DNA from 2 places in the Rhizobium sp. AC44/96 genome. Region 1 is predicted to be linked to the other one. Evidence: predicted binding sites of a transcription regulator. Region 1 holds the regulator's gene; the other holds the start of a gene.

Region 1 (15,650 bases):
AATACCTAAATAATGTGGTTCGCGGCGCAAGCATTGCGCGCTGGATGGAGAAGCTGTCGGTGGACACCCTTCCGCGGCGCGCGATGATGGAGGGATACGATCTCGTCTGGCAAAGAATGCAGACGCAAAAGCCGCCCGGCGAGCACGCGGCGGAGATCGTCCTCGACGTCATTCAAAAGAAAAAGCCCGGTCATTTCTGACCGGGCTTTTTTGTGTCCGGGTGGGCCGATTAGCGCTTGGAAACCGGCATGTAGTCGCGCTTCGGCTCGCCGATGTAGAGCTGACGCGGACGACCGATGCGCTGCTGCGGATCCTCGATCATTTCGTTCCACTGTGCGATCCAGCCGACGGTGCGGGCGAGAGCGAAGAGAACGGTGAACATGGTCGTAGGGAAGCCCAGCGCCTTCAGCGTGATGCCCGAGTAGAAGTCGATGTTCGGGTAGAGCTTCTTCTCGATGAAGTATTCATCGGTCAGTGCAATGCGCTCCAGTTCCATTGCCACGTCGAGCAACGGATCGTCCTTGATGCCGAGTTCGCCGAGCACTTCATGCGTCGTCTTCTGCATGATCTTGGCGCGCGGATCGTAGTTCTTGTAGACGCGGTGGCCGAAGCCCATCAGGCGGAACGGATCGTTCTTGTCCTTGGCGCGGGCAATGTACTCGGGAATACGGTCAACCGAGCCGATTTCCTGCAGCATGTTGAGGGCTGCTTCGTTGGCGCCGCCGTGAGCGGGACCCCAGAGGCAGGCGATGCCGGCCGCGATGCAGGCGAACGGGTTTGCACCCGAAGAGCCGGCGAGACGAACGGTCGAGGTCGAAGCGTTCTGCTCGTGGTCCGCGTGCAGGATGAAGATGCGGTCCATGGCGCGGGCAAGCACCGGATTGACCACATATTCCTCGCAGGGAACGGCGAAGCACATGCGCAGGAAGTTCGACGCATAGTCGAGATCGTTCTTCGGATAAACGAAGGGCTGGCCGATGTGGTACTTGTAGGCCATGGCCGCGATGGTCGGCATCTTGGCGATCATGCGCAGCGAGGCAACCATGCGCTGGTGCGGATCGGTGATGTCGGTCGAGTCGTGGTAGAAGGCCGACAGGGCGCCGACACAGCCGCACATGACAGCCATCGGATGCGCGTCACGGCGGAAGCCGGTGAAGAAGCGCGACATCTGCTCGTGCACCATCGTGTGATGCGTGACGCGATAGTCGAAGTCCTTCTTCTGCGCGGCGGTCGGCAGTTCGCCGTAGAGCAGCAGGTAGCAGACTTCGAGGAAGTCACCGTGCTCGGCCAATTGCTCGATCGGATAGCCGCGATGGAGCAATACGCCCTCGTCGCCATCGATGTAGGTGATTTTCGATTCACAGGATGCGGTCGAGGTAAAACCAGGATCGTACGTGAAGGAAGCGGTGTTTTTGTAGAGGGCGCCGATATCGATGACGTCAGGGCCGATCGTGCCGCTTTTAACGGCAAGGTTGACCGACTTGTCACCGATTTTCAGTGTTGCGCTTTGATCCGTCATTCTGATCCTCCAAACTGGCGGGTGGCGCCATAAAAGCGCCATAGGGTTAAGCGTCGTCTGCGATAGCTATATGATCGCGGGGTTAATGCCAAGTTCTCTTGATGCCATTTTGTGCATCGCAGTATCAACTTTTAAGCACTACAGCGATGCCCGTCACGCATAGCAGAAGCCAATGATAATCCTTGTCTTTTCCGATCATTGATCAGCCTCTTCTTTTAAATCGATTATTGTTGCGCTCGCGCTCAAGAGCTTGCATTCTGGTTGCAATGGCGGCTTATTTCGAGGCGCAATTGCATGTCGGAGTTGAAAACGATCGAGGCAATGCCGACTGCTCAGAGCGCAGATACATCTGCGCGCCTGCCGATCAAGGGGGCTGTCGACCTTCGTGCCAAATCGACGCAGCTCCAGCTTACCCAATCCCTGAGACCCTGGCGGTCGCGGGTTGCAGGTCGAGCCTCCGGATACTGGCCGCATGTTCGCGTTGCGATGTCGCAGGAAGCCGAACATGGCTGGTACTTCCTGATGTCGCCGGTTCTTTTCGGCAGCGGCGCGATTGCCTGGTTTCAGTTCGACGCCGATCCTCCACTCTTGCGGCTTTGTGCCTGGCTGGCAGTCTTCGCGGTGATTGCCTTGGCATTAGGGCCTGCGCGGCCGATCGCGCGCAAGGCGGCGCTTGCGGTCCTGCTTGTCGTGTGCGGCATGCTGTCGAGCCAGGTCGAGACATGGCAGGCAGGGACAGTAATGCTCGATACGCCAGTGACGACCACGGTCACCGGCCGCGTCGAGCGCAGGGAAGGGGACGGAGAAGGTCGGTGGCGCTATATCGTTGCTGTTACTGGTACCCGCGAACCGACACTTGGCCGACCTCCAGAACGTGTTTCGCTCGTGGCGCGCGGCGCCTCCACGCCGTTTGAAATCGGGCAGTGGGTGACCGGACGTGCTCGCCTGACCCCGCCGTCCGGCCCAGCCCTGCCGGGCCTGGATGACTTTTCGTTCGGAGCCTATTTCGACGGCGTCGGCGCGAACGGTTTCTTCTATGGCGCGCCAACAGCGACCGTGGCACCCGAGACCGGCGATAAGCGGCAATTTCTGGCGGAGGGGATCGAATATCTATACGGCCTCAGAAGCACGATTGGAGACCGCATTCGATCCATTCTTCCCGGTGACACCGGTGCCTTTGCAGCATCGCTTGTCACCGACGAGAGACGTGCGATCTCCCGCGAGACGACGGCAGCTCTAAGACAATCCGGCCTCGCCCACATTGTTGCGATTTCGGGGCTCAACATGGCTCTCTCCGCCGGTATCTTCTTTGTCGGTTTTCGAATGGCGCTCAGTCTCCTGCCATCGGTGGCCCAAGCCTACCCGACGAAGAAGATCGCCGCCGCCGGCGCTCTTTTGGCGTTGACCGCCTACTACATGATTTCGGGCTTTGCCGTGTCGGCTGAGCGGGCATATATCATGATGATGATCATGCTGGTTGCAGTGCTGTTCGATCGACCGTCGATTAGCCTTCGCAACGTCGCCTTGTCGGCGCTGGTGATCGTGATGCTGTCGCCGTCGGAGGTCCTGGGTCCCAGTTTCCAGATGTCCTTTGCGGCGACACTGGCGCTGGTCGCCGGCTATTCCATCTGGACCGGGCGAAGGCCGACCGACAACGCCTTTCTCAAGCTTCCATGGGTCATGCCGGTGGTCGCCGTCGCACGCTTCTTCGGCGGCATCGTGCTCACTTCCATGATCGGCGGCTTCTCGACGGCGTTGTTTTCGATTGAGCATTTCCATCGGCTGAGCTCGTACGGCTTGCCGGCAAATCTCATGGCGATGCCAGTCATATCCTTCGTTGTCATGCCCATGGGCATGCTTGCGATGTTGCTGACGCCCTTCGGTCTCGATGTGCTGCCGTGGAAGATCGCCGGCCTCGGGCTCGATGTCGTCATCGGGATCGCCAAGCTCGTGTCGTCCTGGGGTGGCAATGTCGATATCGGGCGCCTGCCGTCCTGGTATTTCCCGGTAGCGGTTCTCGGATTTCTGGTCCTTACTTTGCTGCGAACGCGTTTGCGCTATCTGGGCGCCGCCATCGTCGGTATCGCGACATTCACGGTGGCGCTGCTGCCTTCGTTGCCCGCACCTGACGTCGTTGTTGCGGAAGACGGATCCCTGGTGGCAATTCTGCGCGGAACCCGCATGGCTTCCAACCGGGAGCGACCGCCCGATTTCATCTTCGGCCAGTGGCAGCGAGCCCTCGCCGCCGAAGAGCATCAGCCTCCGGCGTTCATCAAGGCCACACTTCCCAAGAAGACGAAGGAGCGCAACGATCGATCATATGCTCTGTCGTTTGACGAACGACGAGCGGTGCTTCGAACAATGCGCAACGCTGCGGCGAATGGCACGGCAAACAGTTTCGTCTGCGTTAAAGGCGCCTGGTGTATTGCCACTCTCGATAACGGCTATATCGTCAACGTCATCGAGGATTTGGCCTATCTCGGGCCGGCTTGCGACGCCGCCGATATCGTCATTACCCCGGCCCGCATTCGTCTGCGCGAATGTCGGTCCGGCGCAATGCTTATTACCGGCCAAACTTTGCGTCGAAGCGGCGCGGTCGAAATCTGTATGGATCAGCAGGGCACACCAGTCCTGACAACGACGTACGATGGCCTATCACGCCCATGGCGCATACATCGCGCCTACGATTGGCGCAGCGGTACGTTTGACGTCGCCGTCAGTGATATCGGCGAATAAGCCCTACCAGCTTGCCCTGAACCTTTACGCGATCGGGTCCGAAGATGCGTGTCTCGTAGGCGGGGTTGGCCGCTTCGAGCGCAATGGATGCGCCCTTGCGGCGGAACCGTTTCAGCGTCGCTTCTTCGTCGTCGACCAGCGCCACGACGATATCGCCCGGATTGGCCGTATTGCCATTGCGGATGATCACCGTATCGCCGTCGAAAATACCGGCTTCGATCATCGAGTCGCCCTTGACCTCCAGCGCATAGTGTTCGCCTGAGCCGAGCATGTCGGCGGGGACAACGATGTCATGCGTGTTATTCTGGATTGCCGAAATGGGCACACCCGCCGCGATCCGGCCCATGACCGGCACGGAAACGGAGTTGCCGTTGTCGGCACTCGGTGCCGGCTTGGCCGGTGCCGGAGGCGTGACCAGCTGAGGCTTGCCAAGGCTCCCTTCGATGACGCTCGGCGAGAAGCCACGTCGTTGCTGAAGGCTCGGATTATAGGCCTCCGGAAGCTTGATCACCTCGAGCGCGCGTGCCCTGTTTGGCAGCCGGCGAATGAAGCCGCGTTCCTCTAGCGCGGTGATCAGCCGGTGAATGCCGGACTTGGACGCAAGGTCGAGCGCATCCTTCATTTCATCAAAAGACGGGGGCACGCCCGACTCCTTCATTCGCTCGTGAATGAAGAGGAGAAGTTCCTGTTGCTTGCGCGTGAGCATTGAAGTCGGACCCCAGGGTTGTGAAACAAAGCCAGAACAGACACTATATGTTCCATATGTGTTCCGCAAGTGGCTAAATTTTCGTAAAACTTGGCTCTGAATTGTCCGGTTTTTACACTTCATTCGATCTATGCGGCGGTAGCCTCTTGCATTGTCTCGCTTAGCAGCGCACATCATTCGCGATTTCGGGAGAGGATCTGCCATGAGTGAAGCTCATCCGCTGGACCACGTGGTGCTGCCCGTCGCCAATATCGACCTTGCCAGGGAGCGTCTCGGCAAGCTTGGGTTCACCGTCGCGGCGGATGCGCGTCATCCGTTCGGAACCGAAAACGCCTGCATCTTCTTCGCCGACAAAACATACCTCGAGCCGCTCGGTATCGCGAGCGCCGATGCCTATGACGCCTCGGTCAAGAAGGGCAATGTCTTCACTGCCCGCGATCGTGCTTTTCGCTTCCGCTGCGGCGATGACGGTCTATCAGCGGTCGTCTTCGGCACGGCCGATGCCGATCGCGATCACGCCCGCTTCAACGCTGACAGGATAAGCGGCGGCGAAATGCTGCAATTTGCTCGACCGATGAAGATGCCGGATGGTTCCGAGACGACCGCAGCCTTTCGGCTTGCCTTTGCTGCCGATCTTCGCGCCCCTGATTTCTTTCTGTTCACCTGCCAGCGGATCAATCCTCTGCCCATGGACCGCAAGGCGCTTGAGACACATGTCAATGGCGTAACCGGTATCGCCGAGATCGTGCTGGCGGCACCGGATCCCAAGGCGTTTGCCACATTCCTGCGGTTTGCCTCCGGCGTGGCGTCGGTGCGGGAGGAGGCGTTTGGTATCAGCCTTGCCACCCCGAACGTCCGCATCAGCATTTTGTCGGCGGATGGGTTGAATGCCTATTTCGATCTCGTCGCGCCCAGCGCGGATCGCGGTCTGCGTGGCGTCGGCATTGTCTACAAGGTTGCTGATCTCGCCGTGACAGAAGCGCATTTGGCTGCTAACGGGATCACCTACACGCGTAAGAACAATCGAATTCTGGTGAAGGCTGCGTCCGGGCAGGGCGCGCTCTTCGCCTTCGAGGAGAAACGATGAGCCAGACAAATTCCGAAGTAACCGTCGGCCAGGGTACCAGCCAGGTGGTGTTTTCGAACGCCGGCAAGCTCTCGCTGATCGCCGGCCCCTGCCAGATGGAGAGCCGTGATCATGCGTTCATGATTGCCGGCGTGCTGAAGGAACTCTGCGACAAGCTCGGCATCGGTCTCGTCTACAAGTCGTCTTTCGACAAGGCGAACCGGACGTCGCTCTCCGCCCAGCGCGGCATCGGCCTGGAAACGGCACTTGAGGTCTTTGCCGATCTCAAGAAGGAATATGGCTTCCCTGTTCTGACCGACATTCACACCGAAGAACAGTGCACCGAAGTCGCCACCGTCGTCGATATCTTGCAGATTCCGGCTTTCCTCAGCCGCCAGACCGATCTTCTGGTCGCTGCCGCCAAGACGGGTCGCACGATCAATGTGAAGAAGGGGCAGTTCCTCGCACCCTGGGACATGAAGAACGTCCTCAACAAGTTGAATTCGAGCGGCAATCCGAACATCCTGCTGTGCGAACGCGGTGCCTCTTTCGGTTACAACACGCTGGTCTCCGATATGCGCTCGCTGCCGATCATGGCGGCGATGGGCGCCCCTGTGGTTTTTGATGCCACGCATTCGGTCCAGCAACCCGGCGGGCAGGGCGGTTCGAGTGGCGGCCAGCGCGAGTTTGTCGAGACGCTGGCGCGCGCGGCGGTTGCGGTCGGTGTCGCCGGTGTGTTCGTCGAGACGCACGAAGATCCCGACAACGCGCCGTCGGACGGTCCGAACATGGTCTATCTCAAGGATATGCCGAGGCTTCTCGAAAAGCTTCTGGCCTTCGACGCGATCGCGAAAGGCTGACGTTCAAAAGACTGACATGTTCGTGTAATAGGCCACGCACGAACATCGCTGCGAAGCATGCGCAAAGCGCCATTGTAATTTGCGCATCTTCGATTAAGACGGATTTCAAACGATTTATCCACCCTCAAGCAGGAAAAGCCGATGACCGCAATTACCGACATTATCGCCCGCGAGATTCTCGACAGCCGTGGCAACCCCACGGTCGAAGTCGACGTGTATCTTGAAGATGGCAGCATGGGCCGCGCGGCTGTTCCGTCGGGCGCGTCGACCGGCGCGCACGAAGCCGTCGAACTCCGCGATGGGGGCAAGCGTTACCTCGGCAAGGGTGTTGAAAAGGCGGTCGAAGCCGCCAACACGGAAATCTTCGACGCCATCGGCGGCATCGACGCCGAAAACCAGATCCAGATCGACAACATCATGATCGAACTGGATGGCACGCCGAACAAGTCGCGCCTCGGCGCCAACGCCATCCTCGGCGTTTCGCTCGCCGTTGCCAAGGCTGCTGCCGAAGCTGCCGGTCTGCCGCTCTATCGCTACGTTGGTGGCGCTTCCGCGCACCTGCTGCCGGTTCCGATGATGAACATCATCAACGGTGGCGCACATGCCGACAACCCGATCGACTTCCAGGAATTCATGATCCTGCCGGTTGGCGCCGATTCGATCCGCGAAGCCGTTCGCATGGGCTCGGAAGTCTTCCACACCCTGCGTAAGGAACTCGCGGCTCAGGGCCACAACACCAACGTCGGTGACGAAGGCGGTTTCGCGCCGGGCCTGAAGAGCGCTCCTGAAGCCCTCGACTTCATCATGAAGTCGATCGAGAAAGCCGGCTACAAGCCTGGTGAAGACATCCACCTCGGCCTCGACTGCGCCTCGACCGAATTCTTCAAGGATGGCAAGTACGTTCTCGAAGGTGAAGGCCGCACGCTGGAACCGGGCGCCATGGCTGAATACCTGGCGCAGCTCGCTGCCCAGTATCCGATCATCTCGATCGAAGACGGCATGGCTGAAGACGATTGGGATGGCTGGAAGGCTCTGACGGATCTGGCCGGCAAGAAGGTTCAGCTGGTCGGCGACGATCTCTTCGTCACCAACTCGGCTCGCCTGCGCGACGGCATCAAGATGGGCGTCGCCAACTCGATCCTCGTCAAGGTCAACCAGATCGGTTCGCTGACCGAAACGCTCGACGCCGTCAACACCGCGCACAAGGCTGCCTACACCGCCGTCATGTCGCACCGTTCGGGCGAAACCGAAGATTCGACGATCGCCGATCTCGCCGTTGCCACGAACTGCGGTCAGATCAAGACCGGCTCGCTGTCGCGTTCGGATCGTCTTGCCAAGTACAACCAGCTGATCCGCATCGAAGAAGGCCTTGGCCCGCAGGCACAGTACGCCGGCCGTTCGATCCTTCGCGGCTAAGTCGTCTGATTTCAAGGATTTGGAGCCCGCGCCCTAACCGGCGCGGGTTTTTTGTTGCGCCGCGTTCATAGTCAACGGACGGTTAATCTCTGGCCGGTAGTCTCGTTCGCAAGGGTAATGCGTTTCGAGATGCGTGTATGTGGACCAAGCACCATAAGAAGAAAAAGATCGGCCGTTTCGTCATTCCGGCGATGACTGTCGCGTTTCTCTCCTATTTCGGCTATCATTGCATCCATGGCGATTACGGCCTGCGCGCAACGGAGGTGTTTGAGCGCACGCGCATCGCCCGGGAGAGGGAGCTGGCAACCCTGAAAGACAAGCGCGAGCATCTCGAGAGGCAGGTTGCGCTGCTGAGTGATGGCTCGATGGACAAGGATATGCTGGACGAAAAAGCGCGTCTTCAGCTCAATTTTTCTCGTGCCGACGAGATCGTCATATTCAATCATTATTCGAATTAACCGAAAACAAGTTAATCGAAATAAGCATATATTTATCAGTAGTTTAACGCCGAATACGAGCCATGCATTTATGGCATTGCTGTGGCGAAATTTCTTCCCTATGGTACGCGCCACCTAAGAACCGATAAACCCATAGGGAGGGTTGAATGGCGCCGCGAAAAAACGCGACCGTTTCCAGCCGCAAGACCAGCGCGAAACCAGCAGCTAAGGCATCGAATGGCGGCCCCGTCGCCGATTTCGATCGCGACGAGGAGCTGAAGGCCTATCGCGAGATGCTGCTTATCCGCCGCTTCGAAGAGAAGGCCGGCCAGCTTTACGGCATGGGCTTCATCGGCGGCTTCTGTCACCTTTATATCGGCCAGGAAGCTGTCGTCGTCGGCATGCAGATGGCGCAGAAGGAAGGTGACCAGGTCATCACCGCTTACCGCGACCACGGTCACATGCTGGCAACCGGCATGACCGCACGCGGCGTCATGGCCGAGCTGACCGGCCGCATTGACGGCTACTCCCGTGGCAAGGGCGGCTCGATGCACATGTTCTCCAAGGAGAAGCATTTCTACGGCGGTCACGGCATCGTCGGCGCCCAGGTGTCGCTCGGCACCGGTCTCGCCTTCGCCAACCGCTATCGCGGCAATGACAGCGTCTCGATCGCCTATTTCGGCGACGGCGCTGCCAACCAGGGTCAGGTCTACGAGAGCTTCAACATGGCTGCTCTCTGGAAGCTCCCGATCATCTACATCATCGAAAACAACCGCTACGCCATGGGCACGTCCACGGCCCGCGCCACGGCGCAGTCGAACTACTCGCTGCGTGGTTCCGGCTTCGGCATCCCGGGCGTCCAGGTCGACGGCATGGATGTTCGCGCCGTCAAGGCTGCGGCCGACGAGGCGCTCGAGCATTGCCGCTCCGGCAAGGGTCCGATCATCTTGGAAATGCTGACCTATCGCTATCGCGGTCACTCCATGTCCGACCCGGCGAAGTATCGCTCCAAGGAAGAAGTGCAGAAGATGCGCTCCGAGCAGGATCCGATCGAGCAGGTCAAGGTACGCCTCATTGAAAAGGGCTGGGCCTCAGAGGACGATCTCAAGGCGGTCGACAAGGACGTTCGCGACATCGTTGCCGATAGCGCCGACTTCGCCCAGGCCGCACCGGAGCCGGATGCATCCGAGCTCTACACCGACATTCTGCTGTAATCGGGGAGGGTAGACCCATGCCAATCGATATTCTCATGCCCGCCCTCTCTCCGACGATGGAAGAAGGCACGCTGTCCAAGTGGCTGAAGCAGGAAGGTGACAAGGTCACCTCCGGCGACATCATTGCCGAAATCGAAACCGACAAGGCGACGATGGAAGTCGAAGCCGTCGACGAAGGCGTCATCGGCAAGCTGCTCGTTGCCGCCGGCACCGAAGGCGTCAAGGTGAACGCCAAGATCGCTGTTCTCCTGCAGGACGGCGAATCCGCATCCGACATCTCGGCTGCACCTGCCGCTGCCGCACCGGCCGCCGCCGAGGCACATAAGGCTGCTGAAGCGCCCGCCGCTGCCGCAGCTCCCGTTCCCGCCGAGCCGAAGGCTCAGGTTCCGAACGATCCTGAAATCCCCGCCGGCACCGAAATGGTCTCCATGACCGTGCGCGAAGCGCTTCGCGACGCCATGGCCGAGGAGATGCGCGCCGACGACAACGTTTTCGTCATGGGCGAGGAAGTGGCCGAATACCAGGGCGCCTACAAGGTCACCCAGGGTCTGCTGCAGGAATTCGGCGCCCGCCGCGTCATCGACACCCCGATCACCGAGCACGGCTTTGCCGGCGTCGGCGTCGGTGCTGCGATGTCCGGCCTGAAGCCGATCGTCGAGTTCATGACCTTCAACTTCGCCATGCAGGCGATCGACCAGATCATCAACTCCGCTGCCAAGACGCTCTACATGTCCGGCGGCCAGATGGGTGCACCGATCGTGTTCCGTGGCCCGAACGGTGCCGCTGCCCGCGTCGGCGCCCAGCACAGCCAGGACTACTCGGCCTGGTACAGCCAGATCCCGGGCCTCAAGGTCGTCATGCCCTACACGGCATCCGACGCCAAGGGCCTGCTCAAGGCCGCGATCCGCGATCCGAACCCGGTCGTCTTCCTTGAAAACGAAATCCTCTACGGTCAGCACTTCGACGTGCCGAAGATGGACAACTTCGTTCTCCCGATCGGCAAGGCCCGCATCCACCGTCCGGGCAAGGACGTCACGATCGTCTCCTTCGGTATCGGCATGACCTATGCCACCAAGGCTGTCGCCGAACTCGAAAAGATCGGCATCGACGTCGAACTGATCGACCTGCGCACGCTGCGTCCGATGGACCTGCCAACCGTGATCGAATCGGTCAAGAAGACCGGCCGTCTCGTCACCGTCGAGGAAGGCTACCCGCAGAACTCGGTCGGTACCGAAATCGCCACCCGCGTCATGCAGCAGGCCTTCGATTATCTCGATGCGCCGGTTCTGACGATCGCCGGCAAGGACGTTCCGATGCCTTACGCCGCCAACCTCGAAAAGCTCGCGCTGCCAAGCGTCGACGAAGTCGTCCAGGCCGTGAAAGCCGTCTGCTACAAGTAACAAGGGAAGGGTATTTCGATGCCTATCAACATCACGATGCCTGCCCTGTCTCCGACCATGGAAGAGGGCAACCTCGCCAAGTGGCTGGTCAAGGAAGGCGATACGGTTAAGTCTGGCGATGTCATCGCCGAGATCGAAACCGACAAGGCGACGATGGAAGTCGAAGCGGTCGACGAAGGTGTCGTCGCCAAGCTCGTCGTTCCCGCCGGCACCGAAGGCGTCAAGGTCAATGCCTTGATCGCCGTTCTGGCTGCCGATGGCGAAGATGTCGCCGCCGCGGCAAGCGGCGCTGGCTCTGCTGCTCCGGCACCGAAGGCTGCTGAAGCGCCGAAGGCCGAGGCAAAGACCGAAGCCGCTCCAGCTCCGGCCGCAGCCCCCGCGGCTGCTCCTGCACCAGCAGCGGCGCCTGCCGCTGCTTCCACGGGCGGAAACCGCACCTTCTCCTCGCCGCTCGCGCGTCGTCTGGCGAAAGAAGCCGGTATTGATCTCTCGGCTGTCGCTGGCTCCGGCCCGCATGGCCGCGTCGTCAAGAGCGACGTCGAAGCTGCTGTCGCTGGTGGTGGTGCAAAGGCTGCGCCTGCCGCTGCTCCGCAGGCTGCCGCATCGGCTCCTGCCGCCGCACCGAAGGGCGCTTCCGACGAGACCGTTCTCAAGCTGTTCGAGCCGGGTTCCTACGAACTCGTGCCGCATGACGGCATGCGCAAGGTCATTGCCAAGCGCCTGGTCGAATCCAAGCAGACCGTGCCGCATTTCTACGTCACCGTGGATTGCGAGCTCGATGCGCTGTTGGCGCTGCGCGCCCAGCTCAACGATGCCGCTCCCCGCAAGGACGGCGGCGCTGCCTACAAGCTCTCCGTCAACGACATGGTCATCAAGGCCATGGCGCTTGCGCTGCGTGACGTTCCGGACGCTAACGTCTCCTGGACCGAAGCCAATATGGTCAAGCACAAGCACGCCGATGTCGGCGTTGCTGTCTCGATCCCGGGCGGCCTGATCACCCCGATCATCCGCAAGGCAGAGGAAAAGACCCTGTCGGTCATCTCCAACGAGATGCGCGACCTCGGCAAGCGTGCCAAGGATCGCAAGTTGAAGCCTGAGGAATATCAGGGCGGTACGACGTCGGTTTCCAACATGGGCATGATGGGCGTGAAGCAGTTCGCAGCCGTCATCAACCCGCCGCATGCAACGATCCTCGCGGTCGGCGCGGGCGAGCAGCGCGTGATCGTCCGCAAGGGTGAAATGGTCATCGCCACCGTGATGAGCGTCACGCTGTCGACCGACCATCGCTGCGTCGATGGTGCGCTTGGAGCGGAGCTGCTGCAGGCGTTCAAGGGCTACATCGAAAATCCGATGGGCATGCTCGTCTGAGACAACGGCGGAGACGGAAATGACGAAGACCGTTCTTTGCTATGGTGACTCTCTGACCTGGGGTTATGACGCCGCGTCGATCGGGCGTCATGACTACAAGGATCGTTGGCCGAGCGCGCTTCAGGCGGCGCTCGGCAACGAGGTCAGGGTCATTCCGGAAGGTCTGAACGGTCGCACGACCGCTTTCGACGATCATCTCGCCGATTGCGATCGCAACGGTGCCCGTGTCCTGCCGACCATTCTGCAGACGCATGCACCGCTCGACCTCGTCATTCTGTTGCTTGGCACCAACGATATGAAGCCCGTCGTGGCAGGGTCGGCGTTTGCCGCCTGCCAGGGCATCGCCCGGCTGGTGAGGCTGATCCGCAATCATGCCTGGCCCTTCGAGTTCGATGCTCCGGATATTCTGATCGTGGCTCCGCCGAAGATCTGCGAAACGGCCAATGTGCCGTTCGCGGCCTCTTTCGTCGGTGGCATCGAGGAATCGGCGATGCTGGCGACACTCTACCGGGATCTCGCAGACGAGCTCGGGTGCGGTTTCTTCGACGGCAACTCGGTCGCCAAGACGACGCCGCTCGACGGTATCCATCTCGACGCCGAGAATACCCGCGCTCTCGGGCGCGGTATGGAATCGACCGTGCGGATGATGTTGGGGCTTTGACCGTGGCGTCCTTCGTGACGCTGCGTCCCGCCACACGGGATGACGCGGCCGAACTCGCGATCCTCTCGGACATTGCCTCGCATGGCTTCGCCTCCTGGCTCTGGCTGGGTGAGCTAGGCGGCACCGGAAGCGACACGCCGATGGAGCTTGGCCGGCTGAAGATGCGTCAGGACGAAGGTTACGGCACATGGCGCCATGCGGTGCTGGCCGAAGCCTACGGAGAGACGGCGGGCGCGGCGATCGGTTATGCGCTGGGCGATGACGTAAAGAATATGGAGGTCGACCGCGTGGCTTTGCAGCCGGTGATCGATCTGCAGAAGACGGTTGTTGGCAGCTGGTTCATTGCAACGCTCGGCGTCTACAGCCATCTGCGCGGCATCGGGATCGGCAAGGAAATACTTAAAGGTCAGATCGACAGGGCAGGGATGCTGCCGGTCAGTCTGATCACCGCAAGTGACAACGAAGCGGCTCTGTCGCTTTACAAGAAGAATGGATTTTCGGAAGCGGCGCGCCAAGATGCGATGCCTCTTTTCGAAAGCAGCAGGAAACACGAGTGGGTGCTTCTCACCCGCGACGCCCGATAACAAAGGCAGGAAAACATGGCTGAGAATTACGACGTCATCATCATCGGCTCCGGTCCCGGCGGCTATGTGGCCGCTGTGCGCGCCAGCCAACTCGGTCTCAAGACCGCGATCGTCGAGCGCGAGCACCTGGGCGGCATCTGCCTGAACTGGGGCTGCATCCCGACCAAGGCTCTGCTCCGCTCGGCCGAGGTGCTCGACCACGCCAACCACGCCAAAGACTACGGCCTCGTGCTTGAGGGCAAGATGAGCGCCGACGTGAAAGCCGTTGTCGCCCGCTCGCGCGGTGTCTCCGCGCGCCTCAACGGCGGCGTCGGCTTCCTGATGAAGAAGAACAAGGTCGATGTGATCTGGGGCGAGGCCAAGATCACCAAGCCGGGCGAAATCGTCGTCGGCAAGTCCTCCAAGCCCGTCGTCGAGCCGCAGAACCCGGTTCCGAAGAACGTCAAGGGCGAGGGCACCTACACCGCCAAGCACATCATCGTCGCAACCGGTGCTCGTCCGCGCGCGCTGCCGGGCATCGAGCCGGATGGCAAGCTGATCTGGACCTATTTCGAAGCGATGAAGCCGGCAGCCCTGCCGAAGTCGCTGATCGTCATGGGCTCTGGCGCCATCGGCATCGAATTCGCGAGCTTCTACCGCTCGATGGGCGTCGACGTCACCGTCGTCGAAGTCATGCCGACCATCATGCCGGTCGAGGACGTCGAAGTCACCGCGATCGCGCGCAAGCAGCTTGAGAAGCGCGGCATGAATATCCTCACCAGCGCCAAGATCACCAAGGTCGAAAAGGCCGCTGATAGCCTGACCGCGCACGTCGAGACGGCTGACGGCAAGGTCCAGCAGATCACCGCCGACCGCATGATCTCGGCCGTGGGCGTTCAGGGTAATATCGAAAATCTCGGCCTCGAAGCCGTTGGCGTCAAGACCGACCGCGGCTGCGTCGTCATCGACGGTTACGGCAAGACCAACATCGCCGGCATCTACGCCATCGGCGATGTCGCCGGCCCGCCGATGCTCGCCCACAAGGCCGAGCACGAAGGCGTCGTCTGCGTCGAAAAGATCGCCGGCCTGCCGAACGTTCACGCCACCGACAAGGGCAAGGTCCCCGGCTGCACCTACTGCCACCCGCAGGTCGCCTCCGTTGGTCTGACGGAAGCCAAGGCCAAGGAAGCCGGCCGCGACATCCGCGTCGGTCGCTTCTCCTTTGCCGCCAACGGCAAGGCGATCGCGCTTGGCGAGGATCAGGGTCTCTGCAAGGTGATCTTCGACAAGAAGACCGGCGAACTGCTCGGCGCCCACATGGTCGGTGCCGAAGTCACCGAACTCATCCAGGGCTTCGTGGTCGCCATGAACCTGGAAACGACCGAAGAAGAACTGATGCACACCATCTTCCCGCATCCGACGGTTTCCGAAACCATGAAGGAAGCGGTTTTGGATGCTTATGGTCGTGTCCTGAACGCTTGATAATTTTCTTCGCTGCTCTCTATGAGGGATTGGATTCCATCCGGTCCCGGACTGGAAAAAGCGAAAGGAAATCATCATGTCTATGGGTACGCAGGCACTCGTCATCTTCCTCCTGATCGGTCTGGTCGCGGGATTCCTCGCCAGCCTGATCGTTGGCGGAGGCGGATTGATACGGTGCCTGCTCAGCGGCATCATCGGCGCGTTCGTCGGAGGCTTTCTCTT
Region 2 (15,650 bases), on a different contig from region 1:
GCGCCTCTGGATAACGCGGAAACAGCCGCTGCATTTCCTCTGGTGGCTTCAGATAGCGATCAGCGTGACGCTCGCGCTCAAAGCCGACATCGTCGATCGTCGTTCTGTGGCGGATGCACGTGACGATATCCTGCAGCTGCCGCCGGCCCGGCTCATGGAACAGCACATCGTTGGTGACGACGGTTTTGACCTTGAACCGCAAGGCCATATTGGAGATCTCGTGCAGGCGCAGCTGGTCGTTCGGGCGCCGGCGCAGGCAGAGCGATACATAGGCGCGGTCGCCGAAGATCTCGGCCAGCTTGCGCAGCTGCACGGCGCAGGTCTCGTCCGCAAGATTGGCCACCAGAATGGCGATCATCCCGTCGCAATAGGCGACGACGTCGTCCCAGTGAAGAATGCAGTTGTTCTTGCCGCCCCGGCTCTTACCGAGGGTGATCAGGCGGGTCAGCCGGGAATAGGAGGCGCGATTTGTCGGGTAGACCAGCACCGACATGCCATCGGCGAGATCCAGCCGGCAGCCGACGACAAGCCGCAGGCCGGTGGCGCGCGATGCCTCCAGCGCGCGAACGATACCAGCCAGACTGTTGCGATCGACCACGCCGATCGCCTCGATGCCAAGCTCCGCGGCGCGCATGAAGAGCTCGTCGGCCGACGATGCTCCGCGCAGAAACGAGAAATGCGTCGTGACCTGGAGCTCGGCATAACTCATGCGAAAATCCCGTGCATGAACCAGCGATGGTCACCGGTCTCCGGATCGACACCATCGCCTGCCCGGAACACCCAGAGCCGTTCGCCGGCTTCGTCCTCGATCACGAAATAATCCCTGACGGCCTCCATCTCGGCGTCGCGCTGCCACCATTCGCCGAAGATGCGCTCGGGACCGTCGGCGCGCTTGACCTTGCGCCGCCGGCCGCGCCAGGTAATCGAGGCCGGCGGATGGTCCGGCATCAGCGCAATGGCCGTGATCAGCTCCGGTCGGGCGAGCAGCCGCACCGGCCGGCGCCAGTGACCGACCCATGCGACTTCGAGCGGATCAGAGGCGGCGGCAATGCGTTGAACCGAGCGTTCGGGGACATCGGAGGCAACCGGCGTCACACGATAGACCCGTTGTCCACGGTTGCCGTAAATGTCGATCAGCGGGGTGACATCCGTCACCTCGTCCTCGACCAGAGATGAGACCCTTTGCATGTCCTCAAGCGGTTCAGCCATGACGGCAACCAGCGTCAATTTCTCGATCCCGAAGCCGGGTTCGATCTTTTCCGTCCGGTCGCGAAACAGCTTCGTCAGCCAGGCGACATCACGCGCCGGTTTGGCGGTTCCGGCGCGGATCGCCTGACTGGTACCATCGACCTTGTCTACGATCAGGTCGGCACGGCGCACGCCAAGACCGCGCTTCTGGAGCTCGCCAATCAACTGCACGACCAGGCACCCGACATATTTGTCGATGGTCTCGGCAGCCCCGATCGGCTCCGCGAAGGCTCTTGCGACCTCGATCAACTCAGGCGTTCGGATCGGATCGATCGGCTCGGAAACGCGGCCGAACATCTGGTCGAGGCGCCGGGCGATCTCCGGTCCGAACCGGAGTGTCAGTGGTGCGCGTGGGGTATTGGCCAATTCACCGACGGTCTGGAAGCCGAGCGTGCGGAGATCACCAACGATCTTTTCCGATAGCCGTAACAGCGTGATCGGCAGCTTTTCGACTGCGGCCACTGTCTTGCCGATCGGTACGATGACGGTCTCGCGGCTGATGGCTCGCGCACAGGCGTGGGCTGCACCCAAGGTGTCGGCGATCGCCACACGGGCCGTCAGTTTTCGGGCCAGGAACTGGTTGGAGATCTTCGTCACCATCGGCACCTCACCACCCTGCAAATGATCGGCGCCTTCTGTGTCGAGCACAATCCCGTCGGTTCCATCGACTGCAACAATCGGGGAATATTGCGTCAGGGCCCACAAGGTAATCCGCTCGAGCGCGGCCGCGTCGGCTTCCGGCTGCGCATCGACCAGCATCAGCCCGCGAAACAGAGCCTGGGCCTTGGCCGCCGACATGCCGACACGCAGGCCCGCTTTGCGCGCGGCTGCGTCGACTGATGACACCCAGCGTTTTGAACCGCTCCTGGCGATCACCGCGATTGCCTGCTCAGCCGGAATAGACGGATCGGCGCGTCTGATCCGATCGGTCGGCAGATCCGGTAGATAGATCGATACGACCCTTGTCATCACACGCCCTCACGAGAAACTCAGCACACTCACCCGCTTTCACGCGCATCAATTCCAAAAACCACTGCGCCCGGCCGACACCAGGCACCGGAAGGTCCTCCGACGGCATGACGCTGACCCGCCACCGCGTCGTCGCGGCCGTCGGCTGGCCAAAATCGTTAGCCTCCGTCTGGCGTCGCCATCGTCGCACCGCAAGCGCCATCGTGCCCGTGCGTTCCGCGGCAAGCTGCAGCCGCCTGGAGCTGACCATTGGCAATCGGACGAGCTCGCCGACCACAGCGCCGAGGCCTCCGAAGGCCAAGCCCTCCTCCATGTTGGCAAGCACGTCCTCTTCCTTGTCTGATTCAACGAAGATCACCCGGTCGGGATGAAGGCCAACCTGGGCCAGGGCCGGGAAGAACAGGTCGGGCCGGGTCAGGCACCAGACGATCGGACCCTTGGTACGCGCCGAAATGCCGGCGGCGCATAGTGCGGCCGCGGCACCATCGACAGTGCCTGCCCCGCCGCCGGCGAACTCATGCAACGCGCCATAGGCGAGACCTCCGCCGGGCAGGACGGCGTCGATCTCGGGCACGCCGAAGGGAAGACAGCCAGCCTTCCTGGCAGTCACACCTCCCAGCGTCGAGATCCGCTCGCGAAGATCGGAGATCACATCTGAAATCACCCGTTCACGGGCAGCAGTCATCGTTCACGGCTCCCTTCAAGTTCGTGTGGCGTCAGGATCGGGCCGACATCATGTCGAGCAAAATGCGGATGTTCCGTTTCTGTTCCTGCCGCAACAAAGAGTCAAGCAACCCACGGGATGGGAATATTATCCTGAAGACTGGAAATTCCGCGAATTGCCATGGGAATCAGGCAGGTAGCTCGTGCGAGAATTTTTTCCGCTTACGGCCCTCGCGATCTCTCTTCGCTTGGATAACGGGGATAAAGCTGAGATCGTCATAGTGTTCTTCACTTTCCCTGCTGAACTGCCGCAATGACGAAGCCACCGAAATCAAAGCCGCTCCTTCGTGATACCGACGCGCCGATCCGCTCGAAGCCACAGCGGAAGCGCAATCCTGCGCAACCACAGCTTCTCTTCGATCCCATGCCTGACCGGGTTGAGCCGGCGCTCGCCAAGGTCAAGCAGCGGCCTCCCCGCGGCGACCAATGGGGCTGGGAGGTCAAGTGGGACGGCTATCGGCTGGCTATCCACGTTGAACCGCATGGCATCAGGATCCTGACGCGCGGCGGGCATGACTGGACCCATCGGTTTCCTGATATCGCAGAGGCTGCCCGCGCTCTCGGGCCAGCGACGATGATCATCGATGGCGAGGCTGTCGTTCTCGACGCAGAGGGCCGGTCGGATTTTGGGCTGTTGCAGAAGTCGCTTGGAGCCTCAGGCAACAAGGCAGGCAACCGGGCGTCCGCCGCCATGCTCTATGCCTTCGACCTCATCTATCTCGACGGCCACGATCTGCGCGGGGTCGAGTATCGATCCCGGCGCCATCTGCTTGAGGGTCTTTTGAAGGGCCAGGACGGCGCGATCCAAATCTCCGCGGAACTGGATGCCGATCCTGATGTCCTGCTGGAACACGCCTGTCGCTTCGGTCTGGAAGGCATTGTCGGCAAGGACCGGGATCAACCGTATCGATCCGGTCGGACTGGCGACTGGGTGAAGGTCAAATGTATCGAGAGCGAAGCCTTTTTCATTGTCGGGTATGAGCCCTCGACCGCGCTGACGGGCGGCTTCGCCTCCTTGGTGGTTGCAGCGTATCGCGACGATGAACTCGTACATGTCGGCAATGTGGGCACCGGCTTCAAGCAAGCCGAGACAGCGAGACTGCGCAAGACGCTGGACAAGCTGCGTTGGAAGCAAAAGCGCCCGCCGGTGGAGACTACTGACGCCGTCAATGTCATCTGGGTCCAGCCAACCCTGATTGCCGAGATCGAGTTCCGTGCCTGGACGGCGGACGGGAAGCTTCGCCATGCATCCTACAAGGGATTGCGCGAACGTCAGGACAACGCCGACGTCTTCCGCCTCGACTAGCAGATGGCGCAACATGCGCTAAGTTGGTCCGCGTTATCGGAAGGGAGGGGCATAGATGTGCAACCTTTATCGCATGGAAGACAAGGACTGGGTCAGCAAGTGGGCCCAGGACGTCGAGAGCCTGATCAATCTCATGCCGGTCTACCAGATGAACCCAGACCAGATGGGGCCGATCCTTCGCAATACAGCCGACGGGCGCAATCAGCTCGTCCATGCGCGCTGGGGGCTTCCGTCCCCGCTTTTCGTCCAGAAGAAAGCTGCGGAAGCCCGGGCCGACAAGCTGAGAGCCAAAGGTCACGCCATCGACATGGACGAGTTCATTCGCATGGAGCCCGACCGCGGCGTCACCAATATCCGCAAGCTCACCCTACCCCATTGGAGGCGTTGGTTCGGCGTCGAGCATCGGTGCCTCGTGCCGGTCACCAGCTTCGCGGAGCCGGATCCGGCCAGCCAGGAAGATGGCAGCAAGGTGCCGAACGCCTGGTTCGCCCGTGACGAGGCAAAGTCGCTGATGTTCTTCGCCGGCATTCATGTACCGGCCTGGAAGAGCGTCAGGAAGGTGAAGGACGGCCTGACGACCGATGACCTCTATGGCTTCTTGACGACAGATCCGAATGCGCTGGTGAAGCCCATCCACGAAAAGGCGATGCCGGTGCTGCTGCTCACGCCGGACGAGACCGACGTCTGGATGCGGGCGCCGTGGGAGGAGGTGATGCACCTGGCGCGACCGCTGCCCGACGGCGCGCTGATCATATCGTCCCGCGAGCCATACGGCTCATCGATCATTGCTAAAGACGGCGAAGTGCTGCAGCAAGCCATGGTCTTGTAACTGACAGTCTTGGGTCGCCTTCGCCATTTGACTCTCGCCAACAATGTTCTTATTTTGTTCCGATCGATAGGGAAGGATATGGACATGAGCTGGCTCAAACTCGACCCCGCAAGATCGTCGATGTCGGAACCTGAATTTCGGCTCGCGGTCCAGGATCATTTTCTGAAACTGTTTCTGCCGCACCGCGACAGCTTCGACTGGGATGTCGCCGCCTTCTATCGGAGCCGGGACGAGCGGCCGATCTATTATTTCTCGCCCGGCGCCGCTGATCTGCTTACGAGATTTGGCGAATTCCCCTACGATTCATGTCATCGGCCGGACTCCAGCACGGTTGACTTGCAGGTCGGGTCGTCGCTTGCCGCCGACACCGCTTGGGTCAAACTGCCCGATGAAACGCGCCCCTATCCAAAGCTGGACGAGGAGCTCGACGAAGACGAGACGGGTTACTGGCAGCAAGTCATAGCATCGGGTGGCAAGCACGGTCCGAATAATGGCGGTCCCGCCTGAGGTCGCACCGATGGATGTCAATGCGGCGACCAGAAAGATTATACATGTCGACATGGACGCCTTTTATGCGTCGGTGGAACAGCGAGATAATCCGGAGCTGCGCGGCAAGCCGCTCGCGGTCGGTGGCGCTGCCGCGCGAGGCGTGGTTGCGGCTGCAAGCTATGAAGCCCGAAAATTTGGTGTTCATTCGGCGATGCCTTCGGTCACGGCCGCTCGCAAATGCCCTGATCTGATTTTCGTGACGCCGCGCTTCGATGTCTACCGCGCCGTTTCGCAGCAGATCCGTGAGATCTTTGCCGAATATACCCCGCTGATCGAACCGCTCTCGCTCGACGAGGCGTACCTCGATGTCACCGAGAACCTGAAGGATATGCCGATTGCCACCGAGATCGCACTGGAGATCCGTGCAAAGATCAAGACGGTCACCGGGCTGAATGCGTCAGCGGGGATCTCGTACAACAAGTTTCTCGCCAAAATGGCCTCCGATCTCAACAAGCCGAACGGCCAGGCCGTCATCACGCCGAAGAATGGCCCCGCTTTCGTCGAAGGGCTGGCAGTGAAGAAATTCCACGGCGTCGGGCCGGCCACGGCCGAGAAGATGCATCGCCTCGGCATCCGGACAGGCGCCGACCTCAAGGCACAGTCGCTGCAGTTCCTGACCCAGAATTTCGGGAAGTCGGGTCCATACTTTTATGGCATTGCGCGGGGCATCGATGAACGCCGCGTCAAGCCGGACAGGGTTCGCAAATCCGTCGGCGCCGAGGATACCTTCGCGCAGGACATCCATAGCTATGAGCCGGCAATCGAGGGGCTTCGGCCACTGATCGCCAAGGTCTGGCGATATTGCGAAGCCAACGCGATCAGGGCCAAGACCGTCACCCTCAAGGTGAAATATGCTGACTTCACGCAGATCACTCGCGCCAGAACCGGCGAGCGGTCTTTCCTATCGGCCGGCGAAATCGAGGAAACGATCGGCTCGCTACTGAAGCCCGTTTTCCCGCCCCCGAAGGGCGTTCGATTGCTGGGCGTTACCCTGTCCTCGCTTGAGGCAGCCGATGACCTTCGGACAGACCAGTTGCTTTTAACGCTGTGACCCGCCGACATCTCCACAAGGGGCGTCGGGTCGCCGTCGATGCAGCACAGCCCGTGCAGCGATTTCCCTGCTCTCTCTTATCCTCGTTGTGGGTAGCGAACACGAGCAATGGTCATATTTGAATTTCCTGATATCGTGACCGTATAGTGTGGGGAGTAGACGTTATGAAGAGTTTGGTTCCAGACGCATTTTACTGGGCGCGATCTGACAGGCACACCGGTGGCCGGACGACGATCGTGCAGGTGTCTACGATCTTCGGCGAGGATCCGGACTTCTGGACCCTGGCGGTCCCTGGATCCGACCAACATCACATGATCGGTGATTTCGAGATCATTGCGCTCGTTGAGCCGCTGGAAGGATACTCGTTGCGTCAGGCGGCCGAGTAATCTCAGGCCCCACCTGTCGGCGCAGCGATGATTGGATGCGTGCGCGTTTGAGAAACCTCTGGCGTCGTTTTGATCGCCTCGTCGCTCGGCGGTTCAATACAACGCTGACGACTGTCGTCCTCGAGTATTGGCGTCATCAGCGGCACCAAAGATTCAATGCAATCCCGGCGTACCTGCGATTTTCCATGAGCCATCTGATGGGCACGCCATGCCATCGAACCGCGTCGCACCTTCCAGGCTCTGCTGGCTCGTAACAAACTGTCGGCAGCCTTCGATGCCACCGTTCCCCGTGTCGACCCTCTCAATGACGCCGGCACTGCCTGTTGCAGGGTTCGCCCACGCGAGCTTATTGACACCGGTAGGCGCGTTTCCAACAGTCTCGGCAATGATCGCCTGGTCGGTTACCGGAACGGCTCTCGGTGAGGTCGTGGAGATTGCCGATGTCTCAAGTGGTTCGGTATGAGAGCAACCAATCAACTGAAATGACAACGTGAAGAATGCTAGGCAGCGAGATATCTGTTTTCTATTCATTAGAACCCCAGTCTTCTTCGGTTTTGCCAGTACATTGTGGCGGCGGGATGTCCTCTTTTCCCTCGCAAATCAGAGCAACGAGATAAGCACTTCGTCCACACGACAAACCCAGCAATACCCTCCATTCATTCGCATTTTATTAAATATGTTCCAAAATTATGGAGTTCGACGGCGGACCGTTCGTGGTGCGAACTCGTTGATTGCATGAAGCAACGGAGGTCACCCAGACATGTGCAACGGCACCGTACTTATCGTTGAAGACGAGATCCTCATCCGCTTGATGTTGGCAGATGTCCTGACGGAAGAGGGCTACAGTGTTGTTGAAGCGGGAAATGTACTGGAGGCGGTGGCGGCGCTTGGGCGCAACCCGGCCTTCGATGCTGTGATCACAGACATCGATATGCCAGGCTGTCTAAACGGTTTGGATCTGGCGCACATGGTTCGAACTGTGGCGCCGAGAACAAAGGTCGTTGTCGCATCCGGTGGGCACGGCCCGGAGAATTGTCCGGTTGACTGCCATTTCCTGCAAAAGCCTTACAGCGTAAACCTGATAATATCCCTGTTGGCTGAGCCGACCTTCAACGAGGTCGCCCAGGCTTTCTAACCTGTGGACGGACAGCAAGTCTGGCACGCCAAAGACCCTATCAACCACCCAGATAATTTACCGGCAAATTAGGTTTGCAATTCTCGTTGTTGCGGCGCACAATCCATCTCTGTTGACGAGGGTACCCGGCCGTTGAGGATTTGCATCTACAAATCAGATGAAGTACCTCATATCACGCTATTTCTGCGGGAGGGGGCGCCTCTGCCCGCAAGTGCGAAGAGCCAGAAATGGCGGCCCTTCAAGTCTGTCGCGCGGCAGGAGGTCAGAGCAGACCTACTGCAACGGATCGACGTCGGCAATGGTCACGTCTTCGTCCAACTTGGCGCGGTTCAGTAATCGCCGAAGTTAACCGATCACGCGATGGGCCGAGTAGGCTCAGAGCCCACTCACCGAACGCAGTGGTGGCGCCGCGATTGTGTTTTTACATTCCTCCAGGAACCATCGCGCCCTCGTTGGCCGTTCGAGTGAACAGATACGAATCGTCGTCGGATACTGTAAGGCCATGCTCTCGAGCACCCCAGAGGCACGATCCCAGACTTTCGGTCCCAATTAGTGCCCGCGAGCTCCGAAGTTCGATCGCGCACGACCGGGCTTGCCTATCACCGCTTTGCTCGTCGCGCCGCGAACCAGGGAATTGGCAATCTCAAGGATGTCATGTCGTGATGGGGTCGGACCTTCCCGGTTCCAGGCGATACCAAGCCCGAACCGGAAATCGATCCCCGTGACATTCTTCAAGACGAAGGTCCAGCACACTCGCTTCCGTGCAACTGGATGATCTGGCGGCGTAACCCAGCCGTTGAGCGCCTAAGAGGTGATCTCGATCCGTGTCCCGTCTGGCGTTTGTATTACGGCCTCATAGAAGCCATCTCCCGTCGTTCTAGGTGCGGAGACCAGAATTCCGTCTTTACGACAGCGATCTGCCAGAGCATCGACGGCGGCCGCATCGCCGAGTGATATTGCGACATGATCCCAACCTATCGTCTCCTGATATGAGCCTTCATTGATCCAAGGACCTGTCATAAGTTCCAGCTGCACGGTGTCGCCCGGCAGTGCTATGAACCTCGACACGAATCCGATACGGCGCTTGCTATGGTAAGGCTCGCCGACTGTCGCGTTGAAGTACACCTCCCAGAAGGACGAGGCCCGCTCGAGGTCACGGCACCAAAGCGCAACATGTGCAAGACGCATATCCAATTCCTCTAAGTTTGTTACGGACAATGCTACGCCCGGAAGATAGGCCGCGGCGTCGTATGTCGACAATCAGGGCTGCCGGAAGATAGTCAGTCGCCCGTAACCTGTATTGGGCCTGCTCGGTCCCGACCAACGATGTTGGCCGGCATTCCTGTCATCCACGGGCACCGGTGATGTACGAGATGATCTCGTCCGTGGTCGTCTGGGCGGTCTGCAACTCTGCCGAGATCCGACCGCGTCGAAAGACGTAGACCCGGTTACTCAGTTCCATGACCTGTTTCATGTTGTGGCTCACGAGAAGCACCGCCACACCTCTCGATTGGAGTCCACGGATGATGTCGTGAACGTGCGCGGTCTCCTGAACACCAAGGGCAGCCGTAGGCTCGTCCATGATGATCAGCTGAGAGCCCCAGCCAGCCGCACGGGCAATTGCGACACCCTGGCGCTGGCCGCCTGACAGACCGCCAACCAGATCGCGGACACCCGGAACGTTGACGCCGATTTCGCTCAGAAGCTTTTCAGCACGAGTGATCATCTTGCGGCGGTTAAGAACGCTCAGGCCACCGAATTTGAAATAGAACTCTTCTCGGCCGAGAAAGAGGTTTGTCAGCACGTCAAGGTGCTCAGCAAGAGACAGATCCTGGTAAACCGTTTCGATGCCTGCTTCGCGAGCATCGCTGGGTCTGTGGAAGCTCACCTCCTTGCCGGAGACGAGAATCTTGCCTTCTGTGCAGGCCTGCGCGCCCGACAGTATCTTGACGAATGTGGACTTGCCGGCACCGTTGTCGCCGACGATCGCAACAACCTCGCCAGGCATGACCTTGAGGTTGGCGCCCGAAAGGGCGATCACGCCGCCGTAGTGCTTGGCAACGCCAACGGCTTCAACGATTGGCACCTGGTGGTCTGCCCGAACAGATCCTTCAGTTTGCCGAACAACAGACATATGCATCGCACTGCTCCCGTATAAGACTGGAAGTTCGAAGCCCGCGGCGAGGGTGCGCCGCGGACCTACAAGGGTCAATAATCCGCCGGAACCTGCTCGACGTTGGCCTTGGTCACCAAGGTATTGTCGATGATGATCTGGGGTTCGACCTTCTCGCCGCGGATCGCCTTGTCCGCAGCTTCAACGGCGAGCTTCGACAGCAATGCCGGGCTCTGTGATACAGTCGCCGTGAGGGTGCCTTCCTTGATCGCCCGACGAGCGTCTTCAGGGTAGTCCACTGCGAAGAACTTCACCTCGGTGCGACCCTGCGATTTCGCGTATTCGGCCGCGGCAACCAATTCCGGACCGTGAGCGAACACGGCGTTCAGTTCGCCCTTGGGATACTTGGACAGCCAGTCCTGGATGAGTGCCACGGTTTTATCAGGAGCCCAGTCGTTCGCCTGTTCTTCGACAATCTTGATACCGGGTGCCCTAGCGAGGGCCTCGTGCTCACCCTTGGCTCGGCCAATCTGCGGTGCCGTGCCGAGCTGGCCGGTCATGATCGCCACGTTGCCCTTACCATCGAGTTCCTTGATGGCTTCCTGGGCATGCAGCATGCCGATGTGCTCTTCGTTGGAACCAACGAAGGACGTGGCATTTGCTTCCTTGGAGATGCCCATGGAATACGAAATGACAGGAATTTTTGCTTCGGTGGCCTTCGAGACACTGCCGACGAGACTGTCGGGGTCGGCCGGTGCGACGATGATCGCATTGTAGCCCTGGACGACGAACTGGTCGATAGCCGAGTTCATCTGTGCTATATCGTTGTGGCCGTCGGTGATGGTGACGTCGTAGCCAAGTTTCTTGGCGTTTTCTTCCATCGACTTAACGGCAACGTTCATCCATGGATCAACACCCACGTTGTAGATCATTACGCCGATCTTCTTGTTTTCGGCGTGGGCGGGAGCGATCAGGGCGCTGCTTGCCAGCAGTGCAACCGAAGCGACTCCAAGCATCCGTCTTGTGATATTCATTTGCATTCCTCCTAGTTTTGGCGACTTTCCGCCGGGTTGTTCCACTTTTAGTTTTTGCGGGTACGCCGCAGGGCTTCGTAACCAACGGCCAGGAGGACGCCTGTCCCCATGAACGCGGGTTGCCAGAAGGCAGAGATGCTGTAGAGGGTCATCGCATTGTTAAGGATCGTCAGCGCGAAGATGCCGATGACAGCAGACGTGATGCCGCCGAGACCACCGGAGAGCGGCGTACCGCCGATAACCACGGCTGCGATGGACAGAAGAGCCCAGGTCGTGCCCGCCTGCGGGCTGCCGATGCCTGCGATCGACGTCAGAAGCAGACCAGCGATTGCCGCGGTAATGCCACCGATCGCATAGGTCGCGATCAGAACGCGATCAACGTTCACGCCGGCACGGCTCGTCCCGACCTTGTTGCTTCCCACGGCGTAGACATGCTGGCCGTAGCGGGTGAAGTGCAGCATGGCGGCAAGAGCGATCACCACCATTATGAAGACCATGCTCGGGAACGTAAGGCCACCGATATGGAAGAAGCCCAGCTCGCGCCATTCTTTGGGCAGTGGAGCGATCGGACGCGCTTCAGTCAGCGCATACATGGTGCCTAGAATGATTGCCTGCGTACCAAAGGTGGATACGAAGGGATTCATCCCGATCTTTGCAATCAGACATCCGTTGGCGATGCCGATCGCAAGGCCCAAGAGCAACCCGGCGAGCAGTCCGGCAGGAACCCCTGCCGTGAGAGACACGGTCGCCGCCAGGCACCCTGCCGCGGCGGCAGTCGCACCAACGGAGAGATCAAAGCCTCCTGAAATGATCATGATCTGCATGCCGCAAGCGACGATACCGACCATCGAGGCCTGCTGTACTATATTGAGCAGGTTCGCTGGATTGCGGAAGTTCGGATTGGCGAGGCACAGCCCAATGACGCTTGCCAGGAGGACAAGCAGCATAACCCGCTGTACCATGACAGCGGGATGCTGAGGCGAAAGGAACCGACGCAGGGCTCCCGGTTTGGCGGCTACATGGCGGCCAGTGGCGACATCAGTCATATCCACGTTCCCTTGTTGTTGTCGACGTCCTTTCGTGAGGACATCAGATTGTCGAACAGAGTACCCCCACGCCAAAATGTGACAATTTCGCAAATTGCTGACTCATGACGCAATATGAAGCACCGACAGCGTCGACAAAGGCGCACTGCCGCTGTGCGCAAAAGCGCGTCAGCTATTGAGAGCCTGCGAAATTGCGCAAACGCGCGAGCGAGGGAAAACTTCACCTCGTGTTGGACCAGGAGGAGACAATAATGCCCAATCTTGTTGACGACGTCGGTACAGGGGGACGCCCGTTGAGAGTGGGTATGATCGGCGGAGGCAAAGGTTCCTTTTTTGCTGGCGTCCACCGCGCCGCCATGAGACTGGCGGGACGGTTCGAGATAGTCGCCGGCGTCTTTTCCTCCACACCTTCAGTGTCCCGAGAAGCTGGGGTGGCACTCGGTGTGCCTGGTGACCGGATCTATCCGACCTTTACCGCTATGGCGGCTGGGGAGGTCCGCAGATCCGACGGGATCGATCTCTGCGTGATCGTCACTCCCAATCATTTGCACTACGAGCCCTGCCGCATCTTCCTCGAGGCAGGCATACCCATCGTTTGCGACAAACCCCTGGTGAACGCCTCTGCCGAAGCGAGGGAGCTGGTCAGCCTCGCGGATCGGCACGATACGTTCGCGGCTGTCACCTACACCTACACCGGGTATCCGATGGTCAGGGATGCGCGTTCACGCGTTCGCGATGGCGAAATCGGCGACGTCAAGTTTCTCTATGTCGAGTACCTGCTCGAATGGCTGGCGAATGATCCTTCAAAGATCGGCAAAGGCGGCATCTGGCGAGGCGACCCGGCCAAGGCGGGCCTCACCGGAGCGCTCGGCGACGTCGGTACCCACGCCTTCAATATCCTGGAGTTCGTCTCCGGTATGCGATGCACTGCTGTGAACGCCAACCTTCAAAATACGGTCGCGGGGTTTGGTCTCGACGATACGGACGTTGTCCAACTCAAATTCGGTGATGACGCTCAGGGCCTTCTGTGGTGCAGCCTGGCAGCGCCCGGACATCGCAACGGCCTGCGGTTCAAGATCGTCGGAACTAAAGGGACGCTCGAGTGGTGTCAGGAGCAACCGGAAACGTTGCACCTGCACCGCATGGCACAGGCCGATCTGATTTACCGGCGCGGCGGTTCCGACATGACCGAAGACGGAATGTCCTGCGTCAGCCTACCGGCCGGAAACCCGGAGGCCTATCTCGAGGCCCTTGCGGTACTTTACGCCGATTACGCGAAAGCCTTGCTTTCTGGGCGTGACTGGCGGAAGAGCCTACGCGTCCCGCTCACCGACCTGCGCGAAGGTCTGCGTGGCGTCGTACTCTCGGAAGTTTGCCTCCAATCGTCGACGGCTCAAAAATGGGAGGCGTTTCCAGACGCATGACGGGGCACGCGCGTGCGACCTGGATTACGTCCTGCGGCCGGCCGCCTTCCCTCGCCACCAGTCACTATCGCTGGTTCGCAACCGCTCGATATGTGACGCAAACTGACGCAACAGCTCTGAAATCGTCTTCTAAGCGGTTTGAGCGAGTGTTAGGAATCGATGACCGCCAATGAAATCGTTGGACCACAATTAAACAATCAGAACTTGGGAACGAAATGGACTACGACGTCATCATCATCGGCAGCGGTGTCGGAGGCAGTGTAACTGCGCGCAAGCTCTCGGAAGCCGGAGCACGTGTACTGGTCCTCGAGCGCGGTGACTTCGTACCGCGTGAACCCGAGAACTGGGACGTTGACACTGTCTTCTTTCAAAAGAAGTACAAGGCTCGCGACACTTGGCTGGATAAAAACGGCAATCCTTTCGATCCTGGAGCCTATTATAATGTCGGCGGCTCGACCAAATTCTACGGCGCTGCTCTCTTCCGGCTCAGGGAAAGGGATTTCGACGAACTGGCACATCACGGCGGGACATCTCCGGCCTGGCCGATGCGTTATGCCGATATGGAACCCTACTACTGTCAGGCGGAGTCGATGTTCCGAGTCCACGGTGACGACCGTACAGACAAAACCGCTCCCCAGCGAAGCGCTCCTTATCCTTTCGGTCCTGTTCCATCAGAGCCAATCGTTGCGAAACTCGCCGAGAACCTGCGCCGTCAAGGCATCTCAGCTTCTCCCATGCCCAGCGGGGTTAACACCGGGGCTGCCGGAAGCTGCATTCTTTGCAAGACATGCGATGGCTTCCCCTGCAAGATCGGCCAGAAAAACGACGCTGAAACCTGCGCTCTGGAGCCGGCTCTGGCGACCGGACGCGTTACACTTCAAACTCGAACCCTGGCTCGGCGGCTCATTCTCAGCCCAAATGGCAAGAAGATTGAGGCTGTCGAAGTTGAGCACGAGGGGCTAACCAAGCGATACTCCGCTCCGTTGTTTGTCGTTTCATGCAACGCTGTCAACAGTGCCGCACTCCTGTTGCGCTCAGCAGACACAGCCGCGCCCCGCGGCGCCGCCAACAGCTCGGACGTTGTCGGCCGACATTATATGGTTCACAACCAGACCGCGCTGATGGGACTTTCGCTCGGCGTCAATTCGACAAAGTTCCAGAAAACCCTGGCGATCAACGACTGGTACTTTGGGGACAAGGACTTCGCGTTCCCAATGGGCCACATGCAGATGCTCGGCAAATTGCAGGGCGGAATGCTCACTGCCAATGTTCCCCACCTCCCCAAGGCAGTCGGAAACGAGATGGCGAGACACGGTATGGACTGGATCGCCTTGTCGGAAGACCTGCCCGATCCGAACAACCGAGTTACGCTCGATGGACGCTCCATAAAGCTCGCAGTCACGCTGAACAACATGGAAGGACACCTCCAGCTTGTGAAGAGAATGAAGCGAGCGCTCAAGCGCGCGGGATATCCCATCGTAGTGACCAAGTCTCTCGTGGCGCACGCTACCGCCCATCAGTCCGGAACAGTGCGGATGGGTAGCGATCCGGCTTCATCGGCCATCGATCAATACTGTCGCACCTGGGACCACCAGAACCTGTTTGTGATCGACGCCTCGTTCTTCCCGTCTTCGGCTGCCGTCAACCCGGCGCTGACGATCGTCGCCCAAGCCATCCGTGCGTCTGAGCATATCCTCGCGACGAACCTGAAAGCGTCCTAATCGACGCTGCTCAGATACTGTTGGACTTCAGTGGGGATCGATCGGTCCCCTTTCTCCAGCGTCGTGACACGCTGCAGATGCTCCCTCTTGAGGAGGCCGGGTCCACGGAAATGCAT

The links. The regulator LexA, encoded in region 1, represses DNA repair genes until DNA is damaged. The targets are predictions, from matches to a motif close to TGTTCNNNNTGTGTTCNG.
Region 2: a site for LexA is predicted at 2,972-2,989, ahead of A6U87_RS06460 (ImuA family protein). Genes of this name have one in related genera too.

The regions. Positions count from the first base shown of each region.
Region 1 is NZ_LXKO01000039.1:241,742-257,391, forward strand. It holds gene lpxB (lipid-A-disaccharide synthase) at 1-200, shown strand, start outside; gene gltA (citrate synthase) at 230-1,519, opposite strand; gene A6U87_RS26670 (ComEC/Rec2 family competence protein) at 2,006-4,255, shown strand; gene lexA (transcriptional repressor LexA) at 4,236-4,961, opposite strand; gene A6U87_RS26680 (VOC family protein) at 5,164-6,048, shown strand; gene kdsA (3-deoxy-8-phosphooctulonate synthase) at 6,045-6,887, shown strand; gene eno (phosphopyruvate hydratase) at 7,029-8,303, shown strand; gene A6U87_RS26695 (septum formation initiator family protein) at 8,441-8,761, shown strand; gene pdhA (pyruvate dehydrogenase (acetyl-transferring) E1 component subunit alpha) at 8,908-9,954, shown strand; gene A6U87_RS26705 (pyruvate dehydrogenase complex E1 component subunit beta) at 9,972-11,354, shown strand; gene A6U87_RS26710 (pyruvate dehydrogenase complex dihydrolipoamide acetyltransferase) at 11,373-12,722, shown strand; gene A6U87_RS26715 (SGNH/GDSL hydrolase family protein) at 12,742-13,383, shown strand; gene A6U87_RS26720 (GNAT family N-acetyltransferase) at 13,386-13,967, shown strand; gene lpdA (dihydrolipoyl dehydrogenase) at 13,983-15,428, shown strand; gene A6U87_RS26730 (GlsB/YeaQ/YmgE family stress response membrane protein) at 15,505-15,650, shown strand, end outside.
Region 2 is NZ_LXKO01000002.1:139,697-155,346, reverse strand. It holds gene A6U87_RS06470 (error-prone DNA polymerase) at 1-709, opposite strand, end outside; gene A6U87_RS06465 (DNA polymerase Y family protein) at 706-2,217, opposite strand; gene A6U87_RS06460 (ImuA family protein) at 2,138-2,902, opposite strand; gene ligD (non-homologous end-joining DNA ligase) at 3,194-4,246, shown strand; gene A6U87_RS06450 (SOS response-associated peptidase) at 4,302-5,075, shown strand; gene A6U87_RS06445 (hypothetical protein) at 5,160-5,582, shown strand; gene dinB (DNA polymerase IV) at 5,593-6,675, shown strand; gene A6U87_RS06435 (hypothetical protein) at 6,840-7,061, shown strand; gene A6U87_RS29185 (RT0821/Lpp0805 family surface protein) at 7,215-7,592, opposite strand; gene A6U87_RS06430 (response regulator) at 7,822-8,196, shown strand; partial or broken gene A6U87_RS30375 (hypothetical protein) at 8,746-8,937, opposite strand; gene A6U87_RS06415 (VOC family protein) at 9,001-9,384, opposite strand; gene A6U87_RS06410 (ATP-binding cassette domain-containing protein) at 9,542-10,282, opposite strand; gene A6U87_RS06405 (sugar ABC transporter substrate-binding protein) at 10,405-11,343, opposite strand; gene A6U87_RS06400 (ABC transporter permease) at 11,391-12,389, opposite strand; gene A6U87_RS06395 (Gfo/Idh/MocA family protein) at 12,641-13,813, shown strand; gene A6U87_RS06390 (GMC family oxidoreductase) at 14,029-15,534, shown strand; gene A6U87_RS06385 (XRE family transcriptional regulator) at 15,531-15,650, opposite strand, start outside.